DNA from 3 places in the Streptomyces sp. NPDC028298 genome. Region 2 is predicted to be linked to each of the others. Evidence: riboswitches for the same ligand, from Rfam matches in the RefSeq annotation. Region 2 holds a riboswitch; each other region holds the start of a gene.
What was found. A riboswitch is a leader RNA that binds a small molecule or an ion and turns the genes downstream of it on or off. The one in region 2 is predicted to bind cobalamin.

Region 1: linked by a shared signal. The riboswitch ahead of ACZ4TO_RS17875 (CbtB domain-containing protein) and the one ahead of metE (5-methyltetrahydropteroyltriglutamate--homocysteine S-methyltransferase) in region 2 are both predicted to bind cobalamin.
Region 3: linked by a shared signal. The riboswitch ahead of ACZ4TO_RS08885 (cobalamin biosynthesis protein) and the one ahead of metE (5-methyltetrahydropteroyltriglutamate--homocysteine S-methyltransferase) in region 2 are both predicted to bind cobalamin.

The regions. Positions count from the first base shown of each region.
Region 1 covers NZ_JBVHTL010000003.1:614,039-624,604, reverse strand. Annotated here, with positions in the region: gene ACZ4TO_RS17900 (SDR family oxidoreductase) at 166-909, opposite strand; gene ACZ4TO_RS17895 (LysR family transcriptional regulator) at 1,014-1,862, shown strand; gene ACZ4TO_RS17890 (DUF6308 family protein) at 2,104-2,940, opposite strand; gene ACZ4TO_RS17885 (dolichyl-phosphate-mannose--protein mannosyltransferase) at 3,167-4,843, opposite strand; gene ACZ4TO_RS17880 (acyl-CoA dehydrogenase family protein) at 6,109-7,299, opposite strand; gene ACZ4TO_RS17875 (CbtB domain-containing protein) at 7,566-7,787, opposite strand; cobalamin riboswitch at 7,825-7,964, opposite strand; gene ACZ4TO_RS17870 (histidine phosphatase family protein) at 8,185-8,769, shown strand; gene ACZ4TO_RS17865 (four-helix bundle copper-binding protein) at 8,839-9,213, opposite strand; gene ACZ4TO_RS17860 (nuclear transport factor 2 family protein) at 9,265-9,657, opposite strand; gene ACZ4TO_RS17855 (PadR family transcriptional regulator) at 9,740-10,303, shown strand; gene ACZ4TO_RS17850 (Gfo/Idh/MocA family protein) at 10,449-10,566, shown strand, end outside.
Region 2 covers NZ_JBVHTL010000008.1:39,166-49,731, reverse strand. Annotated here, with positions in the region: gene ACZ4TO_RS30905 (MFS transporter) at 1-1,071, opposite strand, end outside; gene metE (5-methyltetrahydropteroyltriglutamate--homocysteine S-methyltransferase) at 1,321-3,639, opposite strand; cobalamin riboswitch at 3,819-4,035, opposite strand; gene ACZ4TO_RS30895 (3-hydroxybutyryl-CoA dehydrogenase) at 4,232-5,107, opposite strand; gene aceB (malate synthase A) at 5,104-6,702, opposite strand; gene aceA (isocitrate lyase) at 6,795-8,078, opposite strand; gene ACZ4TO_RS30880 (short-chain fatty acyl-CoA regulator family protein) at 8,457-9,863, shown strand; gene ACZ4TO_RS30875 (phosphotransferase family protein) at 9,896-10,566, opposite strand, start outside.
Region 3 covers NZ_JBVHTL010000002.1:62,141-72,706, forward strand. Annotated here, with positions in the region: gene ACZ4TO_RS08855 (VOC family protein) at 1-14, shown strand, start outside; gene ACZ4TO_RS08860 (hypothetical protein) at 57-1,466, opposite strand; gene ACZ4TO_RS08865 (alpha/beta hydrolase family protein) at 1,635-2,762, opposite strand; gene ACZ4TO_RS08870 (class II aldolase/adducin family protein) at 3,040-3,771, opposite strand; gene ACZ4TO_RS08875 (inorganic phosphate transporter) at 4,266-5,507, shown strand; gene ACZ4TO_RS08880 (hypothetical protein) at 5,528-5,746, shown strand; cobalamin riboswitch at 5,881-6,021, shown strand; gene ACZ4TO_RS08885 (cobalamin biosynthesis protein) at 6,129-7,100, shown strand; gene ACZ4TO_RS08890 (cobyric acid synthase) at 7,097-8,692, shown strand; gene cobN (cobaltochelatase subunit CobN) at 8,689-10,566, shown strand, end outside.

The DNA of each region.
Region 1 (10,566 bases), on a different contig from region 2:
CCGGGCAACCGGACGCCCCGGGGTTTTCCAGCCTGACCTGCAACGTTCTATCAGCCGTCAGCCCGGAGCGAACCAGCCGGGTCCACCCCGCCCGTCCCCGAGACGGCGCCGGTCACGAGGGCCCGCATGCTCCGTCTGCCCAGGGTGGCGCGAACCGAGAGCACGTCACCAGGGCACCTCTCCCTCGTCGTTGAAGAAGCGTCCCGTCGGCCCGTCGTCCGACACGGTGGCCAGCCGGATCGCGGCGGCCGCGCCCTGCTGGGGAGTGCGCACTCCCGTGAAGCCGTTGAGGTCGGTCGCCGTGAAACCGGGGCAGACGGCGTTGATCAGGATGTTGGTGCCGGCCAGTTCCTTGGCGTACTGCACGGTGACGGCGTTGAGGAACGTCTTCGACGGAGCGTAGGCGATGGAGATGGGGCCGGTCTCGGTGCCGGGCGTGGTCTGGAGTGTGAGGGAGCCGACGCTGCTGGAGACGTTCACGATCCGCGGCGACGGCGAGCGGCGCAGCAGCGGGAGCAGGGCGTTGGTGACACGGATGACGCCGATCACGTTGGTCTCCACGGCCGACCGTACCCGGTTCACGTCGACCGTGGTGGGCTCCTGCGGTCCGCCGCCGGTGATCGCCGCGTTGTTGACGAGCGCGTCGAGCCGTCCGGCCCGCTCCTCCATCAGCCGAGCCGCCGCGGTGACGCCGGCGTCGTCGGTCACGTCCAGCGGCACGCCGAACGCGTCGGCTCCGGCGGCTCGCAACTTGTCCACGGCGGTCTCGCGCCGCTCCTCGTTCCGCGCGCCGACTCCGACGGACCAGCCGAGGGCGCCGAGCCCGGCGGCGATCTCGTACCCGATGCCCTTGTTGGCCCCGGTCACCAGCGCGACCTTGTGGTGGTTCACGGTGTTCGTCTCACTCATGACACCGATACTTCTCCCCTGCCGGACAGGGCGTCCAAGACCGACTGGGTGGACGGCGATACCGCCCGGGTATCGCTCCTGGCCCTCCCGGTTAGGCTGGCGGGGTGGAGACACGTGAGCTGCGGTACTTCGTCGCGGTCGCCGAGGAGCTGCACTTCGGCCGGGCCGCGCGGCGGCTCGGGATCGCCCAGCCCCCGCTGTCACGGGCGATCGGCGGACTCGAACGGCGCCTGGGCACGCTCCTGCTGGAGCGCGGCAGCCGGGGTGTCTCCCTGACCGGGGCGGGGGCGGTGCTGCTGCGGGAGGCGCGGGCGGCGCTGGACGCCGTCGAGGCCGCCGAACGGCGCACCCGCCGGGCCGCGCTCGCGGCGACCGGCAGCCCCGCCGTGGTCCTGGCCGCGAAGGCGGGCGCTTCCGGTGAACTGCTGGCGAAACTCCTCAACGCCTACGCCGCCGAGCCCGGCGCCGTCGCGGTGGACGTCGTGCTGTGCGGGCCGGGTGAGCAGACGCGGTTGCTGCACGACGGCCGGGCCGACGTGGCCCTGCTGCATCGGCCGTTCGACGACACGGCCGGCTTCGACACCGAGGAGCTGCACTCCGAGGGTCAGGTGGCGATCCTCCCGGCGGGCCACCCTCTCGGCGCCCGCCCCCACGTGCGGCTCGCCGAGGTCACCGACCTTCCCGACCTGCCCCTGCCCCGCTGGCCCCACCCTGACGGCACGTTCCCGGACGGCCCCGGACCGCAGGTGCGCGACCACACGCAACTCACCCAGCTCATCGCCCTCGGCCGCGCCTGCGCGGTCGTGCCGGAGTCGGGCCGCACCGGCCTGCGCGAGGACCTCACCGCCGTACCGGTCCGCGACGCCCCCCACGTCACCACGGTCATCGCCTGGCCCCCGCACAGCCGCTCGACGGCGGTCGCGGGGCTGGTCCGCGCCGCCACCGCCCTGTGACCGCCGGCGAAGTGACGACAGGCCTGCCTTGGTGACATCGTCGTGTGACCAGGCTCGGTGGTTGGCACTGGACAACGTTCGCGACCTGCACCGATGCCAAGTAGCTCCAGCAACTGGAGACACGGAATCAGCAAGATAGTTGGCATTTCGGTACACCGCAGGTCACGGGGTGTTTCGCGGAGGGCACTGGGGGCCATCCGCACTCCGGGCGAAGGGCCCGCTCAGGTGCGGCCGACGGACATCAGGTCCCGACGCAGCTTCTCTGCTGATGATCCGCACGGTGATGCATCCAGAGCACCACGTCGCAGACTCGCAACGTGCTGACGGTTACTGGGAGATCGGCGGAATGCCGTAGGGCGGTCAGATCGCGATGCAGCGCATGGTCGTCGGCACGCCATGCGCCATGCAGGTCGAGCCAGAACGACTTCGGCCGGCCGAGAACGCACCGAACGACTTGGTCGTAGACCGGCAGCAGCCGCGGGCGCTTTCGGGCAAGGAGCTTGCCTGCCGTCACCCACCCGAATCCGGGCTGGTCGCAGAGAACGCGCCAGGCAGTGTGGGCCGGAGCCCCTTCGGCCAGGTCGGCAGCCTCGGCCTCGACCATGTCGATGTCGAAGCGAACGCTGCTCAGCAGCTCGGACAACCGGATTCCAAGGTCGCCTTCGAGTAGATCGACGGCGACCTGCGCAGGAATCCTGACCGAGAGAGTCTGCACGGCAATCAGGTCGTCGGCGGTCACTACGTTCGCGACCGCCTGACGGTCCCCTCCGCCGGCCAGATGCTCGAAGCGACTACCCGTGAACGGCACTGCCTCATCGAGCAGGCCGATGCCGAAATAGCGTCGGAGATCGGGTACGGCCTGATCAGAGGTGATGAGGCTGTTCAGCCGGTGGGCGAGCGTCGGTTGACTCAATGCCGCAACCAGGTGGCGAAGGCGTCGGCTGTGCGTGGCGCGGGTTCGGCATTGCAGACGGCTCCCAGGGTGGCCATCCGTTTCCTGCCGTGTTTCTCCCCGATGGAGCACGGTGGGCAGGTCCTGCGCTGGCTCGGCCGGCCAATGCTGGAGCAATCGCTCCACGATGCCCACCCGTAAGGCGGTTCGACGGTGCCTCCCGAGGCCGTATCCACAGCGCGCGTCCTCTGGACGCGAACGGACTGCCCGGGGGGCCGCCGCCCGGTCCCCCGGCAGTGCGGAATGGCGTGAGCGTTCGCATCGTTCGCAGCCCCGGTGACGGACGCCGGATCGGCTCCCGTCAGGTAGAGGACGCGCGCAGCGCCGCGTACTGGGTGGCGGGTGGCTGGGCTCAGATCCAGGTGTCGAGCCACATTCTGGTGTGCCAGTCGGCGTACGGGATCGTCTGTCCGGTGTAGACCGGGAAGAAGTAGATGAAGTTCCAGGCGATGAGCAGGACCAGCAGGCCCGCGGCCACCGCGCCTCGTATGCGGCGCCCCTGAGTCGCTCCCGCAGGACCCAACAGGGCTCCCAGCATCATCGTCACGGCCAGGCACAGGTAGGGCACGAAGACGACCGCGTAGAAGGAGAAGATCGTGCGGTCCTGGTAGAGGAACCAGGGCAGATAGCCGGCACCTACCGCACAGAGGATCGCGCCGGAGCGCCAGTCACGGCGCAGCGCCCATCGGTAGAGCAGGTACACGAGTGCGCAGCACGCCAACCACCACAGGAGCGGTGTTCCCAGGGCGAGGATTGCCTGTGCGCAGCCGGCCGTCGCGTGGCAGCCGTCCTGCCCGGGTGCCGGCGACTGGTAGTGGAACAGCACAGGGCGACCGAGGACCGGCCAACTCCAGGGGTTCGACTGGTACTTGTGGGGAGTACTCAGTCCCACATTGAACTGGTAGACGGCGTGCTCGTAGTGCCACAGGCTGCGCAACGGTGCCGGGATCCACGACCAGGTGCCACCCCGGGCGTCCGCCCAGTGGCGTGCGTAGCCGTTGTCGGACAGGAACCAGCCGGTCCATGCCGTCAGGTACGTCAGGACAGCGACCGGGGCGAGGGACAGCACCGACCAGCCGAGGTCCTTACGCAGCGCCGCGCGGTAGGGGCGGTGCGCTCCTGCCACGCGGCGAGCGCCGACATCCCACAGCAGGGTGAGGATCACGAAGAAGGCGAGGAAGTACAGGCCGTTCCATTTGGTCGAGGCCGCCAGGCCCAGGCACAGGCCTGCGGCAAGCCGCCAGGGTCGCGCTCCCGTCCCGGCACGGTCGCCGGTGTGTCCGTCCGGGCGCACCCGGCCGTCCTCGTCGACCGGCAGAGCTGCCGCGAGCCGGGCCCGCGAGCTGTCGCGGTCGATGAGCAGGCAGCCGAACGCGGCCAGTACGAAGAACATGACGACGAGGTCCAGCAGCGCGGTGCGGCTCATCACGTAGTGCAGACCGTCCACGGCCATCAGCGCTCCGGCCAGGCAGCCCATCAGGGTCGAACGGAACAGGCGGCGTCCTATTCGGCACAGCATCAGCACCGACAGCGTGCCAAGGAGCGCCGTCATGAAACGCCAGCCGAAGGGGGTGAGGCCGAAGATCCACTCGCCGAGGGCGATGACCCATTTGCCCGTCGGCGGGTGCGCGACGAAGGACCCGGTGTCGGAGAGCGGGATCACCTGCGGACCGGCGAGGATCTGCGGGTCGGAGATCTTGCTGCTGGGCCAGGTGCCCTCGTAGCCGAACCGCAGCATCGACCAGGCGTCCTTGGCGTAATACGTCTCGTCGAACATGACCGCCCGCGGGCTGCCCAGGCGCCAAAAACGCGGCAGCCCGGCCAGGAGCGCCACCAGCAGCGGCCCGCCCCACTGCGACCAGCGCGCCAGCCGGCGCCCCGCTGCCGGGGAGAACCCGAGCGTGCGCCAAAGCCATGACCCGGGTTCGGGAAACGGCACGACCAGGCGCTCGCGCACGGACACAGACGGACGCCCGACGTGCCCGAAGTCCCGCAGCCGCCGCTCCCAGGAGGCCGGCCGGCCATTCACCCCCTCCCCTGACTCGTCGACCAACACGGGCGTTTTCTCATGGATCACTGGTGAGCCTTCTCATGTGGAGGACAGGACGAGCGGGAGCAACTGCCCGGCAATCGGTGGTCGGTGGTCGTCACGCCGGCTCAGGCCGGCCCTCGCTGACCGCGACTGCCTGAACCCGGACAAGACGCAGTCTGGAGGAGGTTGAGGCCGACACCGGCTCGAGCGTTGAAGAACGGTGCGTTATCTGCCCCCTCTTGCGGCCAAGGCGGAACGGGCACACGACGGAGCAGGCAGGAGACGGCGCCGGACCGACGTGGCAAAGGACAGAACAAGCCCGCCGCGCCCTCACGTTGGACACGAAATTCACCTACCAGGAGCGATCTGAGTCCCCGCAGGTTCCGCGTTTCCCGAACCGGTAACCCACTTCGGCGCAAACCGTGCCGGGCAGGAGCTGTCCATTGACAGGGAAGCCGGTCGCCGTCGCGTCGCCGACCTGCAGCGACCACGTTGGGTGTCACTGGTGCGAGAGGCGTCGGCCGTCTACCTGATCCGGGCCGAGGCGTGCGCGACGAAGTGTTGAGGAATGTCCGCGCCTCAGCCGACCTCGTCCGCAGTTCTTCGCGCTCTGTTGCGCGGTGAAGCGCGCCGATCATCCCGATGGTCTGCTCCGCCTGTGCATGCAGGTCGTCATCGGGTACGAGCAGGCGCAGTCGGTGAACAGCTTGGAAGGCCTGACCACGGATCCGCAAAGCTTCCGTTCTGGCCGCCACGTGCGCCGGACCGTCACGTTCCTCGTCCTGACGGTGCCACCAGTCGTGCCGGCTCCGTATCAATTCGTTGGTCGCTGCGGTGAAGGACAGAACGGCGCTGCTCCGACGTCCTCGCCACCGCCTGCGACCGGCCCGTTGCCTCGGTGCAGACAGGCGACCTCGAGGCGCACCTGCGCAAGGCCCAATCTCCATAGAAACGGGGCACACCAGGGTTCGGTGGCAGGTCATCCGCCGACGCCCCGGGGCGAACGGCGAGGGACACCTGAGACTCGACACGGTTCGGGACTCCCTGCGACCAGAATCTGCACCTCCGCGTCTCCGTACGCACAATCATTGAGTAGTTGACACGAACGCGCAGCACGCCGGAAGCTCAACAGCCCTGAGGAAGCAACAGGTCAGCCGCCTCGGACAGGCTGCAAGCCGGGCCCGCTACCCTCAGGTCCGCGCCCTGTGTACGGTGCCAACTATCCCGCTTTTGTGCCAACTGAAAAGCTTCGTCACATCGCGTCAGCGCCGCACGCGGGGCATCCCCAGCCCGATCCACGAGATGATCTCCCGCTGGATCTCGTTGTTGCCGCCGCCGAAGGTGAAGATCACGGCCGAGCGGTAGCCGCGTTCGAGTTCGCCGTGCAGGACGGCGCCGGCCGAGCCCTCCTTGAGGACACCGGGAGCCGCCACGATCTCCATCAGCCAGGCGTACGCGTCCCGGCGCGCCTCGGAGCCGTACACCTTGACGGCGGAGGCGTCCTGCGGGGTGAGCGTGCCCTCCTGGACGGCGTTCACCATGCGCCAGTTGAGGAGTTTCATGGCGTCCAGCCGGGTGTGCGTGCGCGCGAGGAGGCGGCGCACCCACGGGAGGTCGACGACGCGGCGGCCGTCGGCGAGCTTGGTCTCCATCGCCCAGCGCTGGACGTCGTGCAGGGCGCGGATGGCCATGGTGCCGTGTGCCGCGAGGGTGACGCGCTCGTGGTTGAGCTGGTTGGTGATCAGCCGCCAGCCCTTGTTCTCCTCGCCGACCCGGCGCGTGGCGGGGACGCGGATGTTCTCGTAGTAGCTGGCCGTGGTGTCGTGCGAGGCGAGCGTGTTGATCAGGGTGCAGGAGTAGCCGGGGTCGGAGGTCGGGACGAGGAGCATGGTGATGCCCTTGTGCGGCGGGGCGTCCGGGTCGGTGCGGACCGCGAGCCACACCCAGTCGGCCGTGTCGCCGTTGGTCGTCCAGATCTTCTGGCCGTCGACCGTGTAGTGGCCGCTCTCCTCGTCGCCCTCCCGCACGGCCCGGGTCCGGAGCGCGGCCAGGTCGGTCCCGGCACCGGGCTCGCTGTAGCCGATCGCGAAGTCGATCTCACCGGCCAGGATCTTCGGCAGGAAGTACGACTTCTGCTCCTCCGTTCCGAACCGCATGATCGTCGGCCCCACCGTGTTGAGCGCCATCAGTGGCAACGGCACCCCGGCCTGGGCGGCCTCGTCGAAGAAGATGAACTGCTCCATCGGGCTCAGGCCCCGCCCGCCGTACTCCTTGGGCCAGCCGACCCCGAGCCAGCCGTCGGTGCCGAGGCGTCGGATCGTCTCGCGGTAGAAGCGCTTCTGCGCCGCGGGATCGCCGTAGCGGGCGTAGGCGTTGTCCGGCACCAACTCGGCGAAGTAGAGACGAAGTTCGGTCCGCAACCGCTGCTGCTCCGGCGTGTATTCGAGATGCACGGCGCCTCCTGCTCCCCGAGCCCGACCTGACGGCGCACACCGTAGAACGTGTTCCAGAAATTGGGAATGCCGATGACGCGGACGGCTACGGGGAGATGACCTGCCGAGGGTGTGGGGTGCAGGCGTCGGGGCGAGGCGTGGGATGCGGGTGTGGCTGCGGGGTGCGCACGAGGGGGCGGTGTCCGGTCTCCCGGGCACCGCCCCCTCGTGCGGGCCGGTTTCCCGGCCCTCGCGCAACAGCGTGGCTCGTACGTCCCCTGTCGCCGTCAGTGGCAGGGGAACCCGAGCAGGTGCCGGGCGTCGTGGACCCACTCGTGGACGTTCTCGCCGGAGACGAGGGAGGTGGCGCCCTGTTCGGCACCGACGAAGTAGAGCAGGACCAGCATGAGGATGCCGAAGAACGCCGCCCAGGGGACGATCGCGCCGATCGGCAGCTTGGCGGGAACGGCGGTGGGCGTGGCGGTCGGCTGGACGACGGACTGCGCCATGGGCAGAACCTCCTGGGGAACTCGCGTCCCGTCTCGGTGGTGCACAGGACGACAGCCACGGGTCTGACTTGCCCGCGTCTGTCACCCCTGGCCGGAGTGACATGTGCCGGGCTTACAGTGGCGCGACCGTGCCGGATTTCCACCGGGCTTCCGTCGAACCGTCGTCAATATCCATGTGACCGTACCGCGAAGCAGTCGGCCCGGCCAAGGGCGCACACCCCGGCGCTCCGTGCGCCCTGCGGTTCGTGGAGCATGACGGTGGGACAGTAACGTGCCTGATGGGCCCGGGGATTCCGCCTCTGTCCACGGGTACGCCGCACGATCCGCACCACACGACGGACGGAGCGGGCTGGACCATGGCACACGGTCCGAGCCCGCGACACATGAGAGTGAAGGCATGACCAGCCGAGTGATCTTGATCTCCGCGGCGATCAGCGAGGCGCTGCGCGAGGCCCGCTTCGACGACGGGAGTCCGGTGGACGCCTCGGGCCTGCGGGCGGCACGCGCGGCCGCCGACGCGGGCGCCGTTCCGGCGGGCGGACGCCTGTGGGTCTCCCCCACCGCGCGATGCCGGCAGACCGCCGAGGCACTCGGACTCGAAGGCGCCGCCGAGACACCGGAGTTGGCCCCGCTCGACGTGGGCCGCTGGCGCGGGGCGACGCTGACCGAGGTGAGCGCGAAGGAGCCGGAGGCGGTGGCACGCTGGCTCGCCGATCCGACGGCGGCGCCGCACGACGGCGAGTCTGTGGTGGCGTTCTGCGACCGGGTGACGGAACGCCTGGACACGGCGGCCGGTTTCGACGGCCGCACCGTCGCCGTGGTGGAGCCCGAGGTCGTACGGGCGCTGGTGGTACGGGTGTTGGGGGCGCCGGAGCATGCGTTCTGGCGTGTGGACGTGCCGCCGCTCACCGTGACGGAGTTGAGCGGGCGCGCCGGACGCTGGAACCTCCGCGCCGGACGCCCGCTCGTCGGGCCTGCCTGATCCGGGTGGGCCGGGTCTGCGCTGCTCCGGGCGACGATCCGGGGCCGCCCGACGTGGGCCCGCGAGGCCTCACCGTAACGTGGCGATGAAGTCCGTGCAGGAGCGCGCGCATTCGCGGCATTTCCGCGCGGCGGCCTCCGACCCCGGACACGCGTCGAAGGCTTCGGCGCACTCCAGGCAGACGTCCCGGCACCACTCCAGCCGGGCGCGGAGCTCCCGGTCGCTGAGCCCCGGATGACGGGACAGCACATGGCAGGTCGCCTCGCAGACCTCCGCGCACAGGATGCCCGACCGCCGCGCGGCCTCCTGCTGCTTGGGCCCGTCGGGATCCATGAGGCTCGCGCGCAGCGTGGAGGTCCTGGCGCATTCGGCGCAGGCCCGGGCGCACTCGAAGCGGTCCTCCAGGTACCGGAAGAGCTCCTGCTGTGATGGCGTCGTCGTCACAACAGGCGGGTAGCCGGAGGGAGTCGGTTCAAACAGCGCGAGGCCACGCGCTCAGGCGCCGGCCGCCTCCCGGGAGATCTGCTCGAACTGAGCCCCCATGGCCTCGGAGAGAGCCTGCGCCGCCGACAACGGGCGGACCATCACGGTGAATTCGTCGATGCGGCCCTCCTCGTCGAAGTGCAGGAAGTCGCAGCCGTTGATCTCCTTGTCGCCCACCTTGGCCGTGAAGACGAGCGCGTGGTCGCGGCCGTCGGCACCGGCGATCTCACGGACGTAGCGGAAGTCGCTGAAGACACGCCAGACGCCCCGCAGGATGGCGGCGGTGATCGGCTTGCCCGGGTACGGCTTGAAGGCGACGGGGCTGGTGAACACGACGTCGTCGGCCAGCAGCTCCTCGACCGCGTCGAGGTCTCCGGCCTCCACGGCCTTGCGGAAGGAGTTCATTGCGCCCGCCTCTCATACTCAATTAGTTGATTAGGTGTGGATAAGATTAGTCCTGTGAGTGCGGGGCGTCTAGCCTTGCCGGATGGCATTGCGCAACGCGGTACTGGCCTCGCTCCTGGAGGGTGAGGCGTCGGGGTACGACCTGGCCAAGGGCTTCGACGCCTCGGTGGCCAACTTCTGGATGGCGACCCCGCAGCAGCTCTACCGGGAACTCGACCGGATGGAGTCCGAGGGGCTGATCGAGGCCCGGGTCGTCCAGCAGGAGCGCCGGCCCAACAAGCGGCTCTTCTCGCTGACCACGACCGGCCTCGAAGCGCTCGCTTCCTTCACCTCGGCACCCGCGAAGCCGACCGCGATCCGCGACGAGCTGATGGTCAAGGTGTACGCCCTCGACATGGGGGACGCCGACGCCGTCCGCGCGGCGATCGCCGAACGGCTGGAGTGGTCGCGCGCCAAACTGGCGCACTACGAACGGATCGGCGCCCGCCTGCTCGACGGGCGCACCGAGGACGCGTACCTGGCCGAGGCGGAGCGCGTGGGCCCGTATCTCACACTCCTGGGAGGGCGCGCCTTCGAGCAGGCGATCATCGACTGGGCGGAGCGGGCGCTGAGGATCCTGGAACAGCGGGCGACGCGGGCCCGCTGAAGGCGCCCTGTTCGCACCAACCTGGTCTTGACCCAAGTCGATCACGGTTCGTAGCGGTTCCTGTCCCTTCACATCACTTCGAGCCGGTTTCATGTGAGCCTGGTCTGGTCCGTTCGCGTTCGGTCCGGTGCTGAGGAGGGCGATCGTGGTGCGTGCGCTCGGTGTCGCTGTCGTGGGGTTCGGCTGGATGGGGCGGGTGCACACACAGGCGTACGCGCGCGTTCTCCACCACTTCCCCGAACTCGCCCTGCGCCCCGAACCGA
Region 2 (10,566 bases):
CAACGCCGGCCCAAGACCCTCGGCCAGGCCCATGCCCAGACCGAACACGCCCAGGTACTGGCCGGTGGCGTGCCGCGGGGCGAGGGCGAAGGACACCTCGAAGGCGGCGGCGGAATGCCAGAGTTCGCCGACGGTGTGGATCACCACTGCGGTGAGGAGCACGCTCGCGGCGGCCCACCCCGGGATGCCGGCGGACAGGGAGATCAGTGAGCAGGAGACGAGGAAGGCGACGCCCGCACGGCGGTAGGCGTGTCCGCCGGCGGTGGGGGAGTCGACGTTGCGGCTGGCGCGCACCTGGAGCGCCACGACCATGAGGGTGCCGGTGAGCATGGTCCCCGAGATGAGCCAGTGCGGGGCTGTGGTGGCGCCGACCAGCCAGAGAGGGATGGCCACGGTGAGGACTTTGAACTGGACGGCCATGATGCCGTCGAGTGCGGTGAGCAGCAGGTAGGGGTGGTCTCTGAGGGCGATCCAGCGGGGACCGCCGGTGGCGGCGAGGGGGGTGACCGGCGGCAGCGCGACGAGCAGCGCCGCGGAGACCGCGAAGGCGATCGCGTTGCCGATGACCATGAGCTGATAGGCCGTGAGCGTGGCGGCCTGGACGGCCAGCCCCGCTCCCACGGCACCGAGGGAGACGCCGACGTTCGTCACGGCGCGGAGATAGGCGCGGAACTCCTGCGGCCGGTTCCCTCCGTAGTGCCTGATGAGGGGACCGTGGGCGGCTTTCCCGGCCGCTTTGGCTCCGGCGGCCGTGGTGATCGCGAGAAGGAACGACCAGAAGCCGTCCACCAGCACGAAGCCGGCCGTGGCCAGTGCCTGCACCACCAGGGTGGCGATGTAGACGCCGCGTGCTCCGTATCGGTCCGCCAGATGACCGACCGCGACACCCAGGGCGAGGGCGGCAAGTCCGGCCGCGCCGAGTCCGAGTCCCACCTGACCGGCCGGGAGACGAACCGCCTCCGTGAAGTACAGAACCCCGGCGGTCAGGTACAGGCCGCTGCCGACGGTGTAGACGAAGTTCGAGGCGGCGAGGACGCGTTGTGGTCCGGTGCTCGGCAGTAGACGGGGCATGGCGGGGCTCCCTGTCGCGAACAGGCGGTAAGGACTCCGACAGCTTGTTGCATATTACGTGCAAGTGCAAGCGATTGGCGTTACGGAGCGGCACGTGAGGGGGTGAGTCCTGTCGTATCCATGGCATCGGTCGGTGCTGGGCGCACGGTCGGACACCAGGTGACTTGGTGAGAGCCGGCGCGGTCTCGACCCGGGGCCGGGGGAGGAGGCGGTGTGGCTGCTTCCTCCCCCGGCCGATGGGGCCTCTGGCTAGCGGGCGGAGAGTTCCTCGCGAACCTCGCGGGCGGCGGCGACCAGGTTCTCCAGAGAGGCGCGGGTCTCCGGCCAACCGCGGGTCTTCAGGCCGCAGTCGGGGTTGACCCACAACCGCTCGGCGGGAATGGCCTCGAGGCCGGTCCGCAGGAGCGCGGCGGCCTCCTGGGCACTGGGTACGCGCGGCGAGTGGATGTCGTACACGCCGGGCCCGGCCTCACGCGGATAGCCGTGCGCGGCGAGCTCGCGCGCGACCTGCATGTGCGAGCGGGCGGCTTCGAGGCTGATGACGTCGGCGTCGAGGTCGTCGATGGCCTGGACGATGTCCCCGAACTCGGCGTAGCACATGTGGGTGTGGATCTGGGTGTCCGGCCGTACGCCTCCGGTGGTCAGCCGGAACGCCTCGGTCGCCCACGCGAGGTACGCCGGGCGGTCGGCGGCCCGCAAGGGCAGCGTCTCGCGCAGGGCGGGCTCGTCCACCTGGATCACCGAAGTCCCGGCCGTCTCCAGGTCGTCGACCTCGTCCCGCAGGGCGAGGGCGACCTGCCGGGCGGTGTCGCCGAGGGGCTGGTCGTCGCGGACGAAGGACCAGGCGAGCATGGTGACCGGGCCGGTGAGCATGCCCTTCACCGGCCGGGAGGTGAGCGACTGGGCGTACGTCGTCCAGCGCACGGTCATCGGTCCGGGGCGGGAGATGTCCCCGGCCAGGATCGGCGGACGGACGTAGCGCGTTCCGTAGGACTGCACCCAACCGTGCCGCGTGGCCAGGTATCCCGTCATCTGCTCGGCGAAGTACTGGACCATGTCGTTGCGTTCGGGCTCGCCGTGCACCAGGACGTCCAGGCCGGTCTTCTCCTGGAAGGCGATGACCTCCTGGATCTCTGCCCGGATGCGCTCCTCGTAGCCTGCCGCGTCGATGCGTCCCGTCCGCAGGTCGGCGCGGGCGGTGCGCAGTTCGCCGGTCTGCGGGAAGGATCCGATCGTGGTGGTCGGCAGCAGGGGAAGGCCGAGACGGGCTCGCTGAGCCGGTGCCCGCCGGGCATAGGGCTGTGAGCGGCGGCCGTCGGCGTCCGTGACGGCCCTGATGCGGGCCCGGACGGCGGGGTCGTGTGTGATCGGTGAGTTCACGCGCGAGGCCAAGTCGGCGCGGTTCGCGGCGAGTTCGCCCGCGATCGCGTCGGTGCCGAGGCGCAGGCCCTGGGCGAGGGTGGCGATCTCGGTGGTCTTCTGGCGGGCGAAGGCGAGCCAGCGCAGGATCTGGGGGTCGATGTCCTGCTCGGCGGTCGTGTCGAGCGGGACATGGAGGAGGGAACACGACGCCGACACGTCGACCTGGTCGGCGAGACCCAGCAGGGTGCCGAGGGTGGCGAGGGACTTGGCCAGGTCGTTGATCCAGATGTTGCGGCCGTTCACGACACCCGCGATGAGTCGCTTGCCGGGCAGACCGCCCACGGCCGCGAGGGCCTCGAGGTTGGCCGCCGCGGCGTCGGTGAAGTCCAGGGCCAGCCCGTCGACGGGGGCCTTGGCCAGCACCGGCAGGGCCTCGCCGAGCCGGTCGAAGTATGAGGCGACCAGGAGTTTGGGCCGGTCGGTCAGGCTGCCGAGCGCGCGGTAGGCGTGGGCGGCGGCGTCCAGTTCGGCCCGGGTGCGGTCCTGGACGAGGGCGGGCTCGTCCAACTGGACCCACTCGGCTCCGGCGGCGCGCAGGTCGGCGAGGACCTCGGCGTACACAGGCAGCAGGCGGTCCAGCAGCGTGAGCGGTTCGAAGTCCGCGGGCACGCCCGGGGCGGGTTTGGCGAGCAGCAGGTAGGTGACCGGCCCGACCAGGATCGGACGGGCGTCCAGTCCGAGGGCGAGCGCTTCCTTCAGGTGGGCGACCTGCCGGGTGGAGTCGGCCGTGAAGACCGTGTCAGGGCCCAACTCGGGCACCAGATAGTGGTAGTTGGTGTCGAACCACTTGGTCATCTCCAGCGGTGCGACATCCTGCGTACCGCGCGCCATGGCGAAGTAGCCCTCCAGGGCGTCCGCCTCCAGGGCGGCCCGGTGGCGGGCGGGGATCGCGCCGACCATGACGGTGGTGTCGAGGACGTGGTCGTAGTACGAGAAGTCGCCGGTCGGGACCTCGGCGACACCGGTTTCGGTGAGCCGGCGCCAGTTCGCGGCGCGGAGGTCGGCGGCGGCGCGGTGGAGGGCGTCGGCGGTGAAGCGGCCCTTCCAGTAGCCCTCGATCGCCTTCTTCAGTTCCCGGTCGGGTCCCTGGCGGGGGTAGCCGTACACGGTGGCCCGTGCTGCCGCGGTCGCGGACTTCGCTGTCACGGAAATCTCCTTCGCGAGATATCTCCCTGGGATCCCGGTGACGGGACGTGAGCGCGAAGGGGTGACGGACCGGGCGGAACCGACCTCGCGCGGCACGGCGCGATCTTCCGTCCGACATGTACGCCGACCCGCCCACGAGGTCACCGGGACATCCGCGCACGAGTCCTTTCGCGCGCGGGCAACGGGCAGGTCTTCGGACTCACGGGCACGTCTCCTCGTACACCCTTCGTACGAGCGATACGAGACACCTACTGGCCGTCGCTTCCCAGGCCCGGTTCGTCGGACCCAGTGCGTATGACGGCGGTCGTTCCCGCTCACCGCTGCGGGGCAGTCCCGGATTCCCACCGGGTTCCCTCTTACGACGCATCCCGCCTGGCGGACGGGGCGAACCAGCTGCACCGCCCACCCTAGGGCAATCCGCCCGCGCGGCCGACCCCGTCCGGCATTCGGATGGTGACGGGGACACGGGCGCGGTGACGACGGGAAGCGCCGCCCCCACGCTTCCCGTCGCCCTCCCCCCCCCCGTGAGGCGTCCGCCGACTCCCTCTGTCGGCAGTGCGGTCCGGCCCTCGGCCGGGTCGCGGCAGGATGTTCAGGCTGTCGCCTGGCCGTAGGTGTGGAATCCCCGTCCGGTCTTCCGGCCCAGCAGTCCCGCCTCGACCATGCGCTGGAGCAGCGGGGGCGGGGCGTAGAGGGGTTCCCTGAACTCGTCGTAGAGCGATTCCGCGATCGAGGCGACGGTGTCCAGGCCGATCAGGTCCGCGAGCCTGAGCGGGCCCATCGGGTGGGCGCAGCCCAGCTCCATGCCGGTGTCGATGTCGGCCGCGGTGGCGAAGCCCGACTCCGCCATCCGGACGGCCGCCAGTACGTACGGGATCAGCAGGGCGTTGACGACGAAGCCGGCCCGGTCCCGTGAGCGGATCACCGTCTTGCCGAGCGTGCCCGTGGCGAAGTCCTCCACCGCGGTCACGGTCTCCGGCGAGGTGTGCAGCGAGGCCACGATCTCCATCAGCGGCAGCACCGGCACCGGGTTGAAGAAGTGCAGTCCCACCACGCGGTCGGCACGGCTCGTGGCCATCCCGAGCCGCATCACCGGCAAGGAGGAGGTGTTCGTCGCGAACACCGCACCCGGATCCTCGACGGTCTTGTCGAGGGCGGCGAACACCTCGGTCTTGGCGTCGGCGTTCTCGATGACCGCCTCGACGACGAGCTGCCGGTCGGCCAGGTCGTCCAGAGTGCCCGTGAAGACGATGCGGGCGAGGGCGTCCCGCGCTGCCTGTGGCTCCAACTTGCCTCGGCGTACGGCCCGTTCGAGGGAGGTGGCCACTCGTTCGCGGGCTGCGCGGGCGGCTGTCGCGTCGGCTTCGCAGACCACCGTGTCCAGTCCGGCCCGCGCGCAGACCTCGGCGATGCCCGCGCCCATCCGGCCGCCCCCGACCACGCCCACGCGCCGGAAGCCGGCGCTCACGATCGGAGCTCCGCGTGCCGCACGAGGTGCCCGGAGTAGGCGTCCGGGGTGAAGAAGAGAGGCAACTCGCCGCTGAGAGCGGTGCGTTCGAAGAGTCCGCGCACCGCGTCGAGGTCCGCCCACGGGTACTCGGATCCGAGCGCGACGAGTTCCTCGTCGAGGATGTCGAGCACGCCCAGCCGGTCGATCACCCGGTGTCGCAGCCACTGCCAGATCTGCACGCGGGCGATCTCGGCGGTCGCCGCGTCCTCCATGAGGCCGTACAGGGCGACCGCTCCCTGACCGCGCATCCAGGCGGCGAAGTACCGCAACGCGACAGCGATGTTGGTGCGCACGCCCTCCGGCGTGGGCGGTCCGGTGATCCGGCGCACCGACAGCAGGTCCGCGGCCCGGACGTCCACGTCGTCCCGCGTCCGGTCGGTCTGGTCGGGCCGGTCCCCCAGGACACCGTCGAACACCTCACGGCACACCGGGACGAGCCCGGGATGGGCGACCCAGGACCCGTCGAACCCGTCCTCCGCCTCGCGCTCCTTGTCCAGCCGTACCGTGGCGAGCGCCGCCTCGTGGGTGGCCGGGTCCTTGCTCGGCACCTGGGCCGCCATGCCGCCGATGGCGTGGGCGCCGCGCTTGTGACAGGTGCGCACGAGCAGTTCGGTGTACGCCCGCAGGAAAGGCGCGGTCATGGTGACCTTCGCCCGGTCGGGGAGGAGGAAGTCGGTGCGATGCCCGAGGGTCTTGATCAGGCTGAACAGGTAGTCCCAACGTCCCGCGTTGAGGCCGGAGCTGTGCTCGCGCAGCTCGTAGAGGATCTCCTCCATCTCGAAGGCCGCGGTGATCGTCTCGATGAGGACCGTGGCCCGGATCGTGCCCCGGGGGATGCCCAGCAGTTCCTGCGCGGTGAGGAAGACGTCGTTCCACAGCCGTGCCTCGTACCGGTTCTCCAGCTTTGGCAGGTAGAAGTAGGGTCCGTGCCCGGCGTCGATCTGACGCCGCGCGCAGTGGAAGAAGTAGAGCCCGAAGTCGACGAGGGCTGCGGGGACCGGTCCGCCGTCGAACTCCAGGTGGTCCTCGGTGAGATGCCAGCCGCGCGGCCGGACGACGATGGTGGCGAGCCTTTCCCGGTCGGCCAGTCGGTACTCCCTGCCGTCCTCGGCGGTGAAGTCGATGCGGCGCTCGATCGCGTCGAGCAGGGTGAGCTGGCCGCCGATGATGTTCGCCCAGGTGGGGGCGGTGGCGTCCTCGAAGTCCGCCATCCACACCCGGGCACCGGAGTTGAGGGCGTTGACCGCCATACGACGTTCCGGCGGTCCGGTGATCTCGACCCGGCGGTCGGTCAGGCCAGGTGCCGCGGGCGCCACGCGCCAGGAGGGGTCGGCACGGACGCCCGAGGTGACGATGGGGAAGTCGAGCGGGGAGCCGGCCGCGATGCGCAGGGACTGGCGCCTGCGTTCCTTCAGCAACTCCCGCCTGCGCTCGCCGAACGCGGCGGCGAGGCTGCCGACGAAGTCCAGGGCGGCGGGCGTGAGGATCTCGTCGTGCCGGTCGCCCGGCGCCGCGAGCACGCGGACGCGGTGGGTCAGGGTGGTGGTGGACATCGGGTTCTCCAGACGGAAGGAGGGAGTGGGGAGCGGACGGGGGGCCGTACGATCCCCACTCGGTCGGGAGCGGGCGGGGGAGGCCACACGTTCTAGTGGAACTGCTCTTCCTCCGTGGACCCGGCCAGAGCGGTGGTGGAGGACGCCGGGTTGACGGCGGTGGAGACCAGGTCGAAGTAGCCGGTACCGACTTCGCGTTGGTGCCTGACGGCGGTGAACCCGTGCTCCTGGGCGGCGAACTCCCTTTCCTGGAGGTCGACGTAAGCAGTCATCCCGTGCTCGGCGTAGCCACGCGCGAGGTCGAACATGCCGTGGTTGAGGGAGTGGAAGCCGGCCAGGGTGATGAACTGGAAGCGATAGCCCATGGCCCCGAGCTCCCGCTGGAACTTGGCGATCTGGTCGTCGTCCAGAGCGGCCTTCCAGTTGAAGGACGGCGAGCAGTTGTAGGCCAGCATCTGGTCCGGGTGCTCGGCGTGGACGGCCTCGGCGAACTCCCGGGCCTGGGCGAGGTCGGGGGTGCCGGTCTCGACCCAGATCAGGTCGGCGTACGGGGCATAGGCGAGGCCGCGGGCGATCACGGGCTCCATGCCGTTCCTGACGCGGTAGAAGCCCTCGGCGGTGCGCTCGCCGGTGACGAACCGGGCGTCGCGCTCGTCGACGTCGCTGGTCAGCAGATTGGCGGCGAGGGCGTCGGTGCGGGCGACGATGACGGTCGGTACGTCGGCGATGTCGGCGGCCAGACGAGCCGCGTTGAGGGTACGGATGTGCTGCGAGGTCGGGACGAGGACCTTGCCGCCGAGGTGGCCGCACTTCTTCTCGGAGGCGAGCTGGTCCTCGTAGTGGATGCCGGCCGCGCCGGCCGCGATCATCGCCTTGGTCAGTTCGAACGCGTTGAGCGGGCCGCCGAAACCGGCCTCCGCGTCGGCGACGATGGGGGCGAGCCAGTCGGTGGTGTCCGTGCCGCCCTCGGCGGTGGCGATCTGGTCGGCGCGCAGCAGGGCGTTGTTGATCCGGCGGACCACCTGTGGCACCGAGTTGACCGGGTACAGGCTCTGGTCGGGGTAGGTGTGGCCGGCCTGGTTGGCGTCGGCGGCGACCTGCCAGCCGGACAGATAGATGGCCTGAAGGCCCGCCCTGACCTGCTGGACCGCCTGCCCGCCGGTGAGCGCGCCGAGCGCGTGGATGTAGTCCCGCTCGTGCAACTGACGCCACAGGCGCTCGGCACCGCGACGGGCCAGCGTGTGCTCCTCACGGACGCTGCCCGAGAGCCGGATCACGTCCTCGGCGCCGTAGGTGCGCTCGACTCCCCGCCAACGGGGGTCGGTGGCCCAGCGTCCCGCGAGTTCCTCGGCCGCCGTGGTCCTCGACTCTGCCATGGTCTTCACCGTCTCCTCGGTTGTTCGATCTGCCAATCTCCCCGCTGTGCAGACAGGGAGTGGCACTCTGTGTCTCTGCCTGGGATGCGGCCCGCCGTTCCGTCGCTGAACGGGGTGAGCAATGCTGCCGCGCAGCAGAGCGCAGATGCCGGGATCTCCGACGTCAGGGCGTGAATCGCGCCCGGTTCTGCGCGCCTGCTGCCGAAGGTCCGGCGGGCCGCACTGGAACTCTGGCACTGGCACTCGGTGCCAACAACGGTGGATGGCTGCCAACTTCTGCGAATCTTCACGGCGCCTTTTGCCAAGTTTGCGAAGGGTTGGCAAGACCGTTCTTCGCCTACGCTGACCACCGTCGGTCCCGGCCAGGGGAGGAGCGCGGTGAGCAAGACCTACGCGGGAGCACGACTGCGGCGGCTGCGTGAGGAGCGGCGGATGAGCCAGGCCGAACTGGCCCGTGTCCTCGCCATCTCGCCCAGCTACCTGAACCAGATGGAGCACGACTCCCGCCCGCTGACCGTGCCGGTCCTGCTCAGGCTCACCGAGACCTTCGGCGTCGACCCGACCTTCTTCTCCGAGCGCGACACGACTCGGCTGGTCGCCGATCTACGGGAGTCGCTGGCGGGCGAGATCGCGGGAGCCCGGGTGTCCGCGTCCGACCTGGCCGACCTCGCCGCGCGCCTGCCCGCGGTCGCTCAGGTCCTGCTGGACCTCGGCCGCCGCAACCAGCTCCTGGCCGAACGGCTCGCGGGCGCCGCCGACGGGCGGGACGCCGAGCACGAGGGCCCCCGTTCCCCGCACGAGGAGATCCGCGACTTCTTCTACCGCCGCCAGAACTACCTCCACGACACCGACCTCGCCGCCGAACATCTCGCCGAGGAGATCGGCATCCGCCCCGGCGAGGTCGTCCCGGCCCTCGCCGCGCGCCTCACCGAACGACACGGCGTGCGGCCGGCCGTCGGGAGCGGCGAGCGCCTGCACCACTACGACGAGCAGACCCGCACCCTGCACCTCTCCGCTCGCCTGCGCCCCGGCCAGCGCGCGTTCCGCCTCGCGACCCAACTCGCGCTGCTCGAACACGGCGAAGGGCTCGACCAGCAGGCGTCGGAGGACTTCCCGGCGGGCTCGTCCGCCCACGCCCTGGCCCGCATCGGCATCGCCCACTACTTCGCCGCGGCGCTGATCCTCCCGTACACCGCCTTCCACACGGCGGCCGAAGAGGTCCGCTACGACATCGAACGCCTCACCGACCGCTACGGCCTCGGCTACGAGACCGTCTGCCACCGTCTGAGCACCCTCCAGCGCCCCCGCCTGCGCGGAGTGCCCTTCTCCTTCGTCCGCGTGGACCGGGCGGGCAACATGTCCAAACGACAGTCGGCGACCGGCTTCCACTTCTCCCGCGCCGGCGGCACGTGCCCCCTGTGGAACGTGTACGAGGCGTTCGCCGCGCCCGGTCGCATCCACGTCCAGATCGCCGAAATGCCGGACGGACAGCGGTACTTGTGGACCGCGCGGGCGATCACCCGCCACCGCGGCGGCTGGGGCGAACCCGGCAAGACCTTCGCCCTCGGCCTCGGCTGCGAGATCCGCCACGCCCACCGGCTCGTCTACTCCGACGGCCTCGACCTCACCAACGCCTCCGCCGCCACCCCCATCGGCATGGGCTGCCGGGTCTGCGAACGCCTCGACTGCCCCCAACGCGCGGCACCACCGCTCGGCCGTCCCCTACAGATCGACCAGAACACCAGCACGTTCGTGCCGTATCCGGTGACCGATCACGCGAACTGACGGTACGGCGGGCTTGGCGGCCACCTGCGACGTCACATCCGGGACCGCAGCACGTCGACCTCACAGCCGGGCGTGAAGGGGTCGAAGCTGTGTTCGCTCAGCCAGCGGACCACCAGCAGGCTGCGCATCGACCACCATGCCTGGATCACATCGAGGTCGACGTCCGTGCCGTAGCCGGCGATGACGTCGTCGAGGTGGTCCTCGTGTCCGAGTGTGAAGGTGGCGAGGTCGTAGAGGGGATCACCCTGGCCCGCCTCGGACCAGTCGATGATGCCGGTGACCTCGTCGCCGTCGAGGAAGACGTGCGCGATCTGCAGGTCGCCGTGTGTGAACGCGGGCGTCCACGGCCGGAGCGCGGCCTCGGCTACCTCGCGATTGCGGGTGACCAGGTCGGCGGGCAGAAGGCCAGTCGTCACGAGCAACGCGCACTCTTCGTCGAGTTCGGCCGCCAGTACGTCGATGCCGCGGCCGGCGCGGCCGGTCCGGGGCGGCAGGGGTGCCTCGTGCAGCTTCCGGATGGCGGCGCCCGCCGCGGCCCACGCCGACGGCGATCCGGTCGCGGGCCCGCCGAGGCTCCCCAGCGTCGCCCCCGGGACCGCGGCGATCGCGAGCACCGGCGGCTTGCGCCACAGGACTTCCGGGGTCGGGACCGGCACGAGGGACATCGCCTCGACCTCGACGTCGACGCGCGCCTGATCGACGT
Region 3 (10,566 bases), on a different contig from region 2:
AGACGGACGGGTAGGACCGCCCGGGCTCCGGCCCGGGGCGGTCCCGGCCGGGCCGGTCAGCTTCCTCCGGTGTGCACCTGGAAGGCGGCCCGGCGTACGGCCTTGGCGAGCGCCGGGTCGGGGTGGGCGGCGGCGAGCGCGACCAGCACCTGCACGGTGCGCGGGTGCCCGACGGCGCGCACCTCGTCGAGGAGCGCGGGCACGGTGGGCTGCACCGCGGACTCCAGGTGGCGGACCAGGAGCGGGGCCTCGCCGTGGTCGGCGACCGCGGCGGCGGTGTCGACCCACAGCCAGGTGGACTCGGCGCGGGTGAGGACCTCGTGGGCGTCCTCGGGGTCGTATCCGTCGTGCTCGGCGAGCCACAGCAGGGCGTAGGGGCGCAGTGAGGCCTCCTCGGCCACCGCGCGCACGTCCGGTTCGGCGGGGGCGCCGACCACGCGCAGCGCCTCGAAGGCGAGGCCCCGGGTGAGGGCGTCCTCGCCGCGGGCCGCGGCGATCAGTTCGGTGACGGCACCGCCGACCGGGCGGGCGGCGAGCCAGGCGCGGTACTCGGCGCGGGCGGCGTTGGGGCGCAGCTGGGCGCAGCCTCGGAGCATGTCCTCGGCGGACTGCTCGATGTTGCCGGCCGGGCTCTGCGCGGCGACGCAGATCTGCTCCAGCTTGACCCAGACCGCCCAGCTTCCGAGCGCGGTGAGGGTGGCCTGTCCGTCGCCGTAGGTCAGGGCGCCGACGGAGGCGAGCGCCTGGAGGGCCCATTCGAGGAGCGGGGCGAGGGGGGCGTCCGGGACCTCGGCGGGTTCCGGGGCGGGCTCGGTCGCGGGTTCGGGGCCGTAGGAGATCTCGCAGCGCTCGGTGCGCAGTTCCGTGACGCGCTGGCCGAGGAGGTCGAGAAGCTGGTCCACGGGGACGGGCCCGGCGGAGAGCTGGAGGAAGGAGAGCACCTGGGGCATCGCGGAGACGACCTCGGCGACGGCCGCGGGCTCGCGGTCCACCGGCTCGGGGTACGCGAGGGACCAGGCGTCGAAGAGGGCGACCCAGCCGCGCAGGACGGCGCTGTCGTCGCGGCTCCAGGCGCGCAGCCGCCATCCGGGGCGGGCGTCGCCGCCGTGCACCTCGATGAGGCCGGCCAGGCGTGCTGTGTCCCAGTCGGCGCGGACCTGGGCCGGGGCCAGTCCGAGATCCGTCGCGGCCCGCTCGGCGGTGGCGTCGGAGAGGGTGCCCTTGCCGTCGGGGTTCGCGCCGTCGCGCCCCGGGCGCAGGGCGGCGTCGGCCCAGCGCGCCACGCGGGCCGCGTCGGACAGGCCGGTGCGCGCCATGCGGGCGAGTTCCGCGGGCGGCGGTGTGCCTTCCGGCGGCCGCGGCGCGGGGCGGCGGGTGCGGCGCTGGGTCACCGCTCGGGGAGCGGTCGCGAGGGACCGGGGGCTGACGAGTCGGAGCCTGGAGTCGCGCGGGTTACGGGACGTCACGGGTGCAGTCTTGCGGTTGACAGTCCGAAAACCCAAACGGAATGCCGTCGCGGACCGCGGGGGCGCCGGGAGCGGGGGCCTGCCGGGGTGCCCCGCGCACGGGAACGCGGGCCGCGCGGAGTTGTCCGGGGCCCAACCGGAAGCCTGTCCCCGCGGCGGCCCGGGCGCTCACATCAGGGGGGTGAGGAACCGGCGCAGGGCTTCTTCGTAGGTCGCCGGGTCGGCGTTCCACATGGCGCCGTGCGGGGCGTTCGGAACGGTGTGCAGGGTGACGAGGTCGGGCCGGCTCGCGGCGAGGCGGCGGGAGGCGCCCCAGGGGGCGATGCCGTCGTCGAGGCCGTGCACGAGCAGGGTGGGCACCTTGACCTGGTCGGGGTGTGCGGCGTGGGCGATGCGATCGCCGCGTACGCCGGTGCGGCCCTGTGCGGCGCGCACGGCGAGCGGCAGCAGGAAGCCGGGGGTGTGGCGGGCGCCGGCGAGGGCGCGCAGCGTGGTCTCCCAGTCGAGGACGGGTGAGTCCAGGACGAGTCCGGAGATGCGCTCGCGCAGCGCGGAGTGGGCGGCGGCGCGCAGGGCCATCGTGGCGCCGGTGGACCAGCCGTACAGGACGACCCGCTCGGCTCCGAACCGCACGGCGTAGCGGATGGCCGCGTCGAGGTCGCGCCACTCGGTCTCGCCGAGGTGGTTCAGGCCGTCCGGCGGGCGGGGTGCGCCGAGGTCGCCGCGGTAGGCGAGGTCGAGGACGGGGAAGTGCCGGCCGTTCAGGAATCCCATCAGGTTCATGGGGTGTTCGCGGGTGGTGCCGAGGCCGTGCACGGTGATGACCCAGGTGTCGCGGACCGCGGGCACGAACCAGGCGGGCAGTGCGCCGAGTTCCCCGGGCACGTCGACGTCGGCGTGTTCGAGTCCGAGGGCGGACCCGGGGTCGCCGACGTACAGGTTCGGGGTCAGCCAGACCTTGTCGCCGGGCTCCAGGGAGCCGTGGGTGACGCGTTCCAGGCTGCGTACGACGGTGTCGGCGGTGTGGGGCACGGAGTTCTGGAGGGGGCCGACGATCGCGTGCGAGCCGTCGCCCGCGAGGCCGTAGGTTCCCGGGCGCCGGGACGCCAGGGCCCTGGTGAGGGTGATGCCGCCCGACGTCGTGGCGTGCACGGTGAGCCGGGGCTCGGTGGCCAGAGGCTTGCCGGGCCTCGTCTTCAGTGCGGCGTCGCTGGCGAACCGGCCCGCCGCCACGGAGGCCGCGCCGGCGGCTATGGCTACGGTGACGGCCGCTGCCGTGGCTTTTAGGGTGCGCACCCGACCAGTTTCCCGGGGGACCGGACCATCGGCCAGCGGGAGCGCGTCAACGGGGTGACGGACGACGTGCGCGCCCCCTTCGTACCGGGGCGGCGGCGCGGGCGTGCCTCGGGCCCCCGGCCCGGGCGGATCTCGGGCCCCCGGCCCCGGCGGATCTCGGGCCCCCGGCCCCGGCGGATCTCGGGCCCCCGGCCCCGGCGGATCTCGGGCCCCCGGCCCGGACGGATCTCGGGTCACCGGCCCCGGCGGATCTCGGGTCCCCGGCCCCGGCGGGCTCTCAGGTCTGCTGGCCGTAGCCGCGCAGGCGCTCGCCCGCCTCCTCGAGCTGGGCCGGGGAGAGCAGGGCGGGGGTGAGGCCCGGGACGGAGGAGGACAGGAGCCAGACGCGGCACATCCATTCGAGCTGGGCCGTGCGGTCGTACGCCTGGTCCAGCGAGGCCCCGTGGGCGATGGTGCCGTGGTTGCGCAGGAGGCAGGCGGTGCGGCCGGCCAGGGCCCGGAGGGTGTTCTCGGCCAGCTCGGGTGTGCCGTAGGCCGCGTAGGGGGCGACGCGGACCGGGCCGCCGAGGGCCGCCGCCATGTAGTGGACGAGCGGGAGTTCGTGGACGAGGAGCGAGACGGCCGTCGCGTGCGGTGCGTGGGTGTGGACGACGGCCCGCGTTCCGGTCGCGCCGTACACCGCGAGGTGCATGGGCAGTTCGCTGGTCGGCCGCAGCGAGCCGAGCACCTGCCGGCCGTCGAGGTCGACGCCGGTGATGTCGTCGGGGGTCAGCCGGTCGTAGGGGACGCCCGTGGGGGTGACCAGGACGGTGTCGCCGACGCGGACCGAGACGTTGCCGGACGTGCCGACGACCAGCCCGTCGGCGACCGTGCGCCGGGCCGTGGAGACCAGGTCGCCCCAGGCGTGCCGGAGGGTGTCCCGCGGGTCCGCCGGGGGCGGCTCGCCGGGCCCGCCCGTCGTCCGCCGGTGCTCGTGTCCGTCGCGTGCGTCCCGGTGCCGCTCAGTCATGACGCGATCCTGCCAGGCATGGCCTCTCGCGCACCGCGTGCGGGCGGGCTCCAGGACGTATACGACCCGCCAAGAGCCCACGGTTGTATGTGATTTGAGTCACATCATGTCGTCGGATCGCAGACGTCGCGCCGGTCGGACATTTGCCGCGGATCACACCCCGTGGTCGACCCGCTACGACCCCGCACCGGCCCGGAGGACCCTCACCGGGCGACCCCTTCGAGCCGTCCAGGGGTGTGATGACGGCTACAGCCTGGGCGTGACGGGGATCTCGTCATCTAAACCCCCCTCAGTTCGAGCCGCGAACCCGAGGCGCGGACCCCAAGCGGAGCACGGAATTCCGAATCCGTTCGAACCTGCCGAACCGTTCCTCCACACAAGCGGAATGGGGATCCACCGTTCAGGACACCACCCGGTCCGGCCCAGTTCATCTTCCGTTCACCCAGGTTGCCTACGGTCCACCTGCCACTGACGTCCAACAGAAGCCTGGGTAAATGGAACACATCACGCTCCTCCTCGGAATCGTGATCGTCACCGCTCTCGTGTTCGATTTCACGAACGGTTTCCACGACACCGCCAACGCGATGGCCACCACCATCTCGACCGGCGCACTCAAGCCCAAGGTCGCGGTGGCCATGTCCGCCGCCCTCAACCTTGTCGGCGCCTTCCTCTCCGTCGAGGTCGCCAACACGATCTCCAAGGGCCTCGTCGACGAGACAGGCATCCGGCCAGAGGTGATCTTCGCCGCGCTCGTCGGCGCGATCCTCTGGAATCTGGTGACGTGGCTCGTCGGACTCCCGTCCAGCTCCTCGCACGCCCTCATGGGCGGCCTGGTCGGCGCCACCATCGCCTCCGCCGGTACCGGCGCCGTGCACGGTGACGTCCTGGTCGGCAAGGTGCTTCTGCCCGCCGTCGCCGCCCCGATCGTCGCCGGTCTGGCCGCCATGCTCGCGACCCGGCTGTCGTACAAGCTGAGCGGTGGCGCCGACACCAAGGCCACCAAGAAGGGCTACCGCGCCGGCCAGATCGCCTCCGCGGGCCTGGTCTCGCTGGCCCACGGCACCAACGACGCGCAGAAGACGATGGGCATCATCACCCTGGCCCTGGTCGCCGGTGGCGCCGTCGCTCCCGACTCCGACCCGCCGGTCTGGGTCATCCTCTCCGCCGGTCTCGCCATCGCGCTCGGCACCTACCTCGGCGGCTGGCGCATCATCCGCACGATGGGCCGGGGCCTGACCGACCTTCAGCCGCAGCAGGGCTTCGCCGCCCAGACCAGCGCGGCGACGGTCATCCTGGCCTCCTCGCACATCGGCTTCTCCCTCTCCACCACGCACTCGGTCTCCGGTTCCGTGATGGGCGCCGGTCTCGGCCGCAAGGGCGGTGTGGTCCGCTGGTCCACCGCCACCCGCATGGTCGTGGCCTGGGTCCTCACGCTGCCCGCCGCCGCCCTGGTCGGCGCGCTCGCCGAATGGGTGACCGGTTTCGGCGCCTGGGGCACCACGCTGGTCGCGGTCTTCCTGGTCGGTTCCAGCTTCGCGATCTGGCGCCGCTCGCGCCGCGAGGTCGTCGACCACAACAACGTGAACGACACCGAGGAGCCCGCCGGTGTGGTGACGCAGGCCATCGCCGCGGTCACCCCGCCCCCGGCCGGCACCGTGGCCGAAGGCCTCACGGCCACCATCCCGGCTCCGGCCGAGCCCACGGCGAACCCGTCGGCGCCGTCCCGAGTGGCCTGAGAACCGAAGGAAGAAACAGCATGAGCATCGACTGGTCAGCCCTCGGATCCGTGTTCGGGGTCAGCCTCGGAGTGACCGTGGCCCTCGTCGCCCTCTTCACCCTCGGCGTCGCCGGCCTCTCCAAGAAGGAGTCCGCCCAGGGCGGTTCCGCGGTCGCGGCGGCCACCGGCGCGTACGTCTGCTTCGCGGCCTGCGCCGCGGCGGTGGCGTACGGCATCTCCCTGATCATCACCAAGTAGCCCGGCGACGGCCCGGAACCGGGCCGAGCCGAGCGGTACCGCGCGTGGGGTGCGGGACGGATCACCGTCCCGCACCCCACGCGTATGTGGGCCTGCGCACACTGTCCCTCCGCAGGTCAACAGCCAGTTGACGGCCGTTCTCGCCCCGTGGTGGACTGCCGGAGCCAAGTACGGCGGCATGAGAGGAAGCCGGTGCGAATCCGGCGCGGTCCCGCCACTGTCATCGGGGAAGAAACTCCCCGGGAGCCAGGAACTCTCACCGCCGGTCTCGTCGAACCAGGGCGTGGACACCCTGAGTGAGGACATATCGCCATGCGCGGCTGCCCGTTGCCCGTTTCGCTGAGTACGAGGGTTCCGCTCCACCCCACGGCCGGCTGACCCCGTGCGTGCCGATCGCGTCTTCGCGTACGGCGCCGCCGCAGGCCTTCTCGGCGACCTGTTGCTCGGCGATCCCCGCCGAGGGCATCCGGTCGCCGCTTTCGGGCGGGCCGCCGCGACCGTCGAACGGACACTGTGGCGCGACCACCGCGGGTGGGGCGCGCTGCACACGGCCGTCTGCGTCGGCGGCGCCACCGGACTGGCCGCGCTGGCGAGTCGTACCGTACGCCGCTCCCCCGCCGCCTCCGTCGCCCTGACCGCCGCCGCCACCTGGGCCGTCGTCGGAGGCACCTCACTCGGCCGCGAGGCGCGGACGATCGGCGGCGCGCTCGCGGCCGGTGACCTCGGCGCGGCCCGGGAGCGGCTGCCGCACCTGTGCGGACGCGATCCGCAGGCGCTGGACGCCGACGGCGTCGCGCGCGCGGTCGTCGAGTCCGTCGCCGAGAACACCTCCGACGCCGTCGTGGGCGCCCTGGTCTGGGGGGCCGTCGGTGGTGTGCCCGGACTCGTCGCCTTCCGCGCCGTGAACACGCTCGACGCCATGGTCGGACACAGTTCCCCCCGCCACCGGCGCTACGGCTGGGCCTCCGCCCGGCTCGACGACCTGGCCGGCTGGCCGGGAGCCCGGCTGACCGCCGTCCTCGCGGCCGTGGCCGGACCCGACCCGCGCGGAGCCCTGCGGGCCTGGCGCGCGGACGCCCGCAAGCATCCGAGCCCCAACGCCGGGCCCGTGGAGGCCTCGTTCGCGGGCACGCTCGGCGTGCGGCTCGGCGGCACCCTCTCGTACGGCGGACGGGTCGAGCACCGGCCCGTGCTCAACGGCGCGGGGCGCGCCGTCCACGTCCACGACATCGAACGGGCCGTACGGCTCTCCCGGCGCGTCGGCTGGCTCGCGCTCGGCGTGAGCGCCGCCGGGCGGGTTCTGCTCACCGGGGCCGGACGGGTTCCGTTCACCAGGAAGGGGCGCACCGCATGAGCGGCGGACTGCTGATCGCCGGGACCACCTCGGACGCGGGCAAGAGCGTCGTGACCGCCGGGATCTGCCGGTGGCTGGCGCGCCAGGGTGTCAAGGTCGCGCCCTTCAAGGCCCAGAACATGTCGCTGAACTCGTTCGTGACGCGCGAGGGCGCCGAGATCGGGCGGGCGCAGGCCATGCAGGCGCAGGCCGCCCGTGTGGAGCCGACCGCGCTGATGAATCCGGTGCTGCTGAAACCGGGCAGCGACCGCAGCAGTCAGGTCGTCCTGATGGGCAGGCCGGTCGGCGAGATGAGCGCCCGCGGCTTCTTCGGGACGACAGGGTCCGCGACGGGCCCCGCGCCGGGCGCCGCGGCGCCCGGGGACCGGCTGCGCGGGGGGCGCCAGGAAGCACTCCTCGCCACCGTCCTCGACTGTCTGACGCAGTTGCGGGGCACGTATGACGCGGTGATCTGTGAAGGGGCCGGCAGCCCGGCCGAGATCAATCTGCGGCGCACCGACATCGTGAACATGGGGGTGGCGCGGAACGCGGGGCTTCCCGTGCTCGTCGTCGGCGACATCGACCGGGGCGGGGTGTTCGCCTCGTTCTTCGGGACCGTCGCGCTGCTGTCGCCCGAGGACCAGGCGCTCGTCGCCGGATTCCTCGTCAACAAGTTCCGCGGTGACGTGAGCCTGCTGGAGCCGGGGCTCGACATGCTGCACGGCCTGACCGGGCGGCGCACCTACGGCGTGCTGCCCTTCCAGCACGGGCTCGGCATCGACGAGGAGGACGGGCTGCGGGTCTCGCTGCGCGGCGCCGTCCGCGAGTCCGCCGTCGCCGCCCCCGTCGGCGAGGACGTCCTGCGGGTCGCCGTCTGCGCGATCCCGCTGATGTCCAACTTCACCGACGTGGACGCGCTGGCCGCCGAACCCGGCGTCGTCGTGCGGTTCGTGGACCGGGCCGAGGAGCTGGCCGACGCGGACCTGGTCGTCGTCCCCGGCACCCGGGGCACGGTCAACGCGCTCCGGTGGCTGCGCGAGCGCGGCCTCGCGGACGCCATCGCGCGCCGGGCCGCCGAGGGGCGGCCCGTCCTCGGCGTCTGCGGCGGCTACCAGCTCCTCGGCGAGCACATCGAGGACGAGGTCGAGTCGCGCGCCGGCCGGGTCGAGGGGCTCGGACTCCTGCCCGTACGCGTGCGGTTCGCGCGGGAGAAGACGCTGGCGCGGCCGGTCGGCGAGGCCCTCGGCGAACCCGTCGAGGGGTACGAGATCCACCACGGCGTCGCCGAGGTCAGCGGCGGCACGCCGTTCATGTCCGACGGCCACGGACAGGGTCTGGACGGGTGCCGGGTCGGCTCCGTCTGGGGCACGCACTGGCACGGCTCCCTGGAGTCGGACGGATTCCGGCGGGCCTTCCTGCGCGAGGTGGCCGCCGCCGCGGGCCGCCGCTTCGTGCCGGCCCCCGACACGTCGTTCGCGGCGCTGCGCGAGGAGCAGCTCGACCGGCTCGGCGACCTGATCGAGGAACACGCGGACACGGACGCGCTGTGGCGGCTCATCGAGTCCGGCGCGCCGCAAGGACTGCCCTTCATCCCACCGGGAGCACCCGCATGAGCACAGTGTTGTTGTTGTCGACCGCCGACACGGACCTGCTGGCGGCCCGTGCCAGTGGCGCCGCCTACCGGATCGGCAACCCGACCCGGGTGGACGTCACCGGCGAACTCCCCGCGCTCGTCGAGGGCGCGGACCTGGCCGTCGTGCGGCTGCTCGGCGGCAAGCGGGCCTGGGAGGACGGGCTGGCCTTCCTGAAGGCGTCCGGGATCCCGACCGTGCTGCTGGGCGGCGAGTCCGTCCCGGACGCCGAGCTGATGGCCGAGTCGTCGGCGCCCGCGGGCGTGGTCGCCGAGGCGCTGCGCTATCTCGTCGAGGGCGGTCCGGCCAACCTCGGCGAGCTGGCCCGGTTCCTCTCCGACACCGTGCTGCTGACGGGCGAGGGCTTCGAGGAGCCGTACCGGACGGCCGAGTTCGGCGTCCACGGCGAGTTCGCGTACGTCGAGGGCCGGCCGACGGTCGGCGTGCTGTTCTACCGGGCGCACGAGCTGTCCGGGAACACCGCGTTCGTGGACACGCTGTGCGAGGCGATCGAGGCGCGCGGCGCCAACGCCCTTCCCGTGTACTGCGGTTCGCTGCGCGGGGCCGACCCGGGCCTGTACGAGATCCTCGGCCGGGCCGACGCGCTCGTCGCCACCGTCCTGGCCGCCGGCGGCACGCACGCCTCGCAGGCGTCGGCGGGCGGCGACGAGGAGGCCTGGGACATCGGGGCGCTCGCCGACCTCGACGTCCCGGTGCTCCAGGGCCTCTGCCTGACCTCGTCGAAGAGCGCCTGGGACGCCTCGGACGCCGCCCTGTCCCCGATGGACGCGGCGATGCAGGTCGCCATCCCGGAGTTCGACGGCCGTCTGATCACCGTGCCGTTCTCCTTCAAGGAGCAGGGCCCCGACGACGTCCCGGTGTACGTCGCCGACCCCGAGCGGGCCGCCCGCGTCGCCGGGATCGCCCTGCGGCACGCGCGGTTGAAGCACAAGCCGAACGGCGAGAAGAAGCTCGGGATCGTCTTCACCGCCTACCCGACCAAGCACTCGCGCGTCGGCAACGCGGTCGGCCTCGACACCCCCGCCTCGGCTGTACGGGTCCTCGACGCCCTCCGCGACGCGGGCTACGCCCTCACCCAGTACCCGGACAACGGCGACGAGTTGATCCACCGGCTGATCGCGGCCGGCGGCCACGACGTCGAGTGGCTGACCGAGGAGCAGCTCGCCGCCGCCCCGGCACGGGTGCCGCTCGCCGACTACCGGGCCTGGTTCGACACCCTCGACCCGGCGCTGCGCGAGGGCATGCTGGAGGCCTGGGGCGAGCCGCCGGGCTCCCTCTACGTCGACGGCGACGACATCGTGCTCGCCTGCCTGGAGTTCGGGAACGTCGTCGTGATGATCCAGCCGCCGCGCGGCTTCGGCGAGAACCCGATCGCGATCTACCACGACCCCGACATGCCGCCGTCGCACCACTACATGGCCGCCTACCGCTGGCTGGAGAACAGTTTCGGCGCGGACGCGGTCGTGCACATGGGCAAGCACGGCACGATGGAGTGGCTGCCGGGCAAGGGGCTCGGGCTCAGCGGCGGCTGCGCGCCCGACGCCGTGCTCGGCGAACTCCCCCTGGTCTACCCGTTCATCGTCAACGACCCCGGTGAGGGAACCCAGGCCAAGCGGCGGGGGCACGCCACCGTCGTCGACCACCTCGTGCCGCCGATGGCCCGCGCCGACACCTACGGCGACCTCGCGAAGCTGGAGCAGCTCCTCGACGAGTACGCGCTGGTCTCCGACCTGGACCCGACGAAGGCCCCGGCGGTCCGCGCGCAGATCTGGACGCTGGTCAAGGCGGCCGAGCTCCACCACGACCTGCATGTCGACGAGCAGCCGGACGACGGC